Regions from separate parts of the Clostridioides sp. LIBA-7602 genome, predicted to be linked through region 2. Evidence: riboswitches for the same ligand, from Rfam matches in the RefSeq annotation. Region 2 holds a riboswitch; the other holds the start of a gene.
What was found. A riboswitch is a leader RNA that binds a small molecule or an ion and turns the genes downstream of it on or off. The one in region 2 is predicted to bind lysine.
Positions count from the first base shown of each region.

Region 1: it holds a riboswitch for lysine, as region 2 does, so the genes downstream of both, ACTG45_RS16795 (YfcC family protein) here and ACTG45_RS08620 (Na+/H+ antiporter NhaC family protein) in region 2, are expected to answer to the same signal.

Region 1 is NZ_CP196991.1:3,595,591-3,597,802, reverse strand. It holds gene ACTG45_RS16800 (class I SAM-dependent methyltransferase) at 98-916, shown strand; lysine riboswitch at 1,038-1,217, shown strand; gene ACTG45_RS16795 (YfcC family protein) at 1,365-2,212, shown strand, end outside.
Region 2 is NZ_CP196991.1:1,807,386-1,809,597, forward strand. It holds gene lplA (lipoate--protein ligase) at 1-546, opposite strand, end outside; lysine riboswitch at 806-982, shown strand; gene ACTG45_RS08620 (Na+/H+ antiporter NhaC family protein) at 1,119-2,212, shown strand, end outside.

The DNA of each region.
Region 1 (2,212 bases), 1.8 Mb from region 2:
CTTAATTAATATAGCATTAATTTAGTAAAAGTGGTTTACTTTGATTATGGAAAATGATAAGTCTCAACCTTAACATTTTTAGAAAGGAAGATTAATCATGTATTATAAAGATATAGATTTCGAAAAAAAATGGCATGAGTATATTGAAAATAAAGAAGGATATGCAAAGGAAAGAGCATTTGATGATGAGGTGGAAAGACTATTTTTTAAAAAATTATCTCATAAGTATGATGATAATCCAACACTTTATGATTATTCAAAAGAAGTATTTGATTTTATTGATAAATTAATAGATGAAGGAAAAAATCTTATAGAAATTGGTGCAGGTACAGGTAAATTTACTATACCACTTTCTAAAAAATGCAAGGTCGTAACTGCTAATGATTTTTCAAGGGATATGCTTGATGTACTTGGACAAAAGATTAGGGAACATAATATAACTAATATAAACACAGTACAAGGTAAGTGGGAAGATGTCAATATTGAGTGCAGTGACTACATTTTATCTGTGAATTCACTTTATAGAATTTGGAATATTAAAGATGCCTTGAATAAAATGAATAAGTTGGCTAAAGAAAAAGTAATTATAGTAAGGACTATTCAAAAGCCATTATTCAATGACTTGTATATTGATTTAGGGGAGAAAGATAGAACCTGCCCAGATTATATATATATTCCAAATATACTACATTCTTTGAATATATGTGCAGACACAAAGTTTATTGATGTAGAAAATGAAATTGAATTTGATAGCATAGAAGATATACATCTTAAAATGGAAACTGAATTAAATAAAAAGATTAATTTTGGTGAAGTGGTAGATAAATATATAGATAATATAGAAAAAAGAGAAGATAAATATATTTTTAAACATAAAACTAAAGTTATAATTATATACTGGAATAGTATAAATTAAACTTGTCAATGTCATTAAATGTAAGTATTATTATATTGAAAATATTTACAATCTCGACATATTATGCTACAATTATTTACAATAAATAAAATTTAATAAGCATTACCTCATCTAATAAAAAGATTGAGGTAGAGGTTGCATTTACTAAGATTAATATTGAAGAGGTCGGAAACCAATGAAGCAATATAAAAGGAGTAAGTGCCGAAGTGCTAGTGTCCAAAGCTAGTGCTGGGACTGTATTTAATAAGTACAGTACTGTCATCAAAATCAGCCCGAATTTTGATGGAGAGCTATCTTAGATAAGATAAAGGGAAGATGTAGGTATGTTGTATTTAGCACATTTAGCTCAACATGTATCCATGTTGAGCTTTTTTACATCTATGCAAAATAGGATAGAAAAGGGATGCAATAATAAAATATTTTAATTTAAAAAGTGGGGAGATTACAAATGAGCAGTTTAAAAAAGAAGAGGTTTAGTATGCCACAGACACTTACTATAATATTCTTATTAATAGTGGTAATGGCAGTTCTTACTTGGATAGTACCAAGTGGAAATTTTGAAAGGGTAGATATAGATGGAAGGTCAGTTGTTGTAGCTGGAACTTATGAAAAAGCACCATCAAATCCACAAGGTGTTACTGATGTATTTTCAGCTCCTATAAAGGGATTTATAGATGCAGCTGAAGTAGTTGGATTTGTTTTGATAGTTGGAGGAGCTTTTGGAATAGTTAACAAAACAGGTGCAATAGAAGCCATTATAGCACACACTGTAAATAAAATGAAGAAGTTTCAATTTTTAATAATACCTATATCAATGATTTTGTTTGGTCTTGGTGGTACAACTTTTGGAATGAGTGAAGAAACATTACCTTTTTATATGATATTTATTCCACTTATGACCAGCATGGGATATGATTCATTAACTGCGGTGGCAACAGTGTTTATAGGAGCAACAGCTGGATTTGGAGCGGCAACTACTAATCCTTTCTCTGTAGGAATAGCACAGGCATTGTCACAAATAACACCAGGTTCTGGAATAGAGTTTAGAGTTGTTATGTTTATAATATATATGGCTATATCCATAGGATTTGTTATGATGTATGCCAATAGAGTTAAAAAAGACCCTAAAAAGTCTTTAGTACACGATATATCACTAAATCAAGAATCAATGACTAATACTGATACAAACATAAAAGAATTTACAAAAAGAGAAGCCATGGTAATAGCAATTTTCGTAATAGGTATGGCAATTATGATATTTGGAGTTTTAAGGTTAGGATGGTATATAACTGAGAT
Region 2 (2,212 bases):
ACTTATATTAGTTACACGAGATTTTACAGATTTTATTCCCTTTCCTTCAAATTTTATAGGCTTTACTTTTAAAGCTTTTGAAAGGTCGTTTATCTCAGATGAAAATAACAACGTACCATGGTGCATTACCTTGTTTTTGTAGTTGTACTGGGCATTTCCAGAAAATTTCTTACCATCTATAAGAAGGTCATTTCTTCCAGAAAATTCAGCGTTGACATCTAATGTTTTAAGCAAGTCTATTATTGGTTGAGTGAATCTTCTGAAATCACTAAAGCTATTATTATTGCAAGCTATGAATGTAAAATTTATATTTCCTAAATCGTGAAATACAGCTCCACCACCAGATTGTCTCCTAACGACAGGTATAGAATTTTCTTTTATATATTCTAAATTTATTTCAGAAAGTGTATTTTGATTTTTTCCAACAATTATAGAAGGTTCATTCCTCCATAAAATAAATAAGTCTTCGTCAAGATTTTTAAGAAGATACTCTTCCATTGCTAAATTGAAGTAAGGGTTTGTCTTTTCATTGTAAATTAATAACATTAAAGTAATTCCTCCATATAATTGATAAAATTTTTTTGTTGGTCTTAGTACAATTAATTTTATAATTCGACAATAACTTGAAAAGTCCTTTAAATTAGAAGTTTTAAACAAGAAGATAATCGTGTGTTAATAGAAGTGTCCATTAAACAAAATCAGAATAAAATGGAATTTCATGTAAAAAATAAAAAGGATTTTTAAAAACCACCTTGCAAAGTTTAAATAAATAATATATACTCAAAATATACTTAATAAAAGTGAATAGAAGGGTAGAGGCGCAATAATCTATCAGTACTAATAATGAGTTAAGCACAGAGATTTATTAGGAAAGGAGATATTGCCGAAGTTTTATAATCGATGCTTTAAGATTATATTGCTGGGGGTACATAGAAAATATGTACAACTGTCACAGGTTTATTTGTGGTGAGCTATCATTTAAGGAATTATATTATACTTATTTTAATATTGTTGATGTATTGTAATTTTTAAGCCTTGAGTGTTTAGCACTTAAGGCTTTTTTAGTTTTATCAAATACCCTGTACAATTCACAAAACTAAAAAGAGAGGGAGATTTATATGAGAAATAAAAAAATTAATATTATTTTTCTGACGACAATTATGTTCATAATGTCAACAGTAATGGTTTTTGCGGAGGAAGATATAGACACTATTGCACTAGCTAATGCAGAAAAATTTGGAATTTTAACTTTAATACCACCATTAGTTGCTATAATACTTGCATTTATAACTAAAAACGTAATAATTTCCTTACTTATAGGAATTCTTTCTGGTAGTTTTATAATTAAAGCTAGTGGTATAAATGTGTTTGCCACACTTATACAATCATTTTTAGATTTAGTGGACAGAGCTTTGGTATCGTTATCAGACCCATGGAATGCAGGAATAATACTACAAGTTCTAGCAATTGGAGGAGTAATAAATCTTGTTGCTAAAATGGGAGGAGCTAAGGCGATAGCTGAAGCACTTGCCAAAAGAGCGAAATCAGCAAAAGGTACACAACTTATAACATGGTTTTTGGGTCTTTTAGTATTCTTTGATGATTATGCTAATTCATTAATAGTAGGTCCTATGATGAGACCTGTTGCAGATAAAATGAAAATATCAAGAGAAAAATTAGCCTTTATAATAGATGCTACAGCAGCACCAGTTGCTGGATTAGCCATAATATCTACATGGATAGGTCTTGAAGTTGGTTTAATACATGATGCTTTTGAAAGTATAAGTGTGGATGTTGATGCATTTGGTATATTTTTAAATACAATACCATTTAGATTTTATAATATATTAATATTAGCGTTTATTGTAATATCAGCATTATTATTAAAAGAATTTGGGCCAATGAGAAAGGCTGAGATAAAATCTAGAAGTAGAAAAGTTGGTACAGACCTTGATGAAGGTGTAGAAGAATTAGATGATTTAGCACCAAAAAATGGAGTGAAATTGAGTGTGTGGAATGCTATAATCCCAATAGGAACATTAATAATAGTTGCTTTGGCATCATTCTATTATAGTGGATATACGTCTATAATGGGTGGTGAAGATAAAGCTCTAATACAACTATTTACAAATTCACCATATTCTTTTGGAGCAATAAAAGAAGCATTTAGTGCATCTGATGCATCTAGAGCATTATTCCAATCTGCACTTGT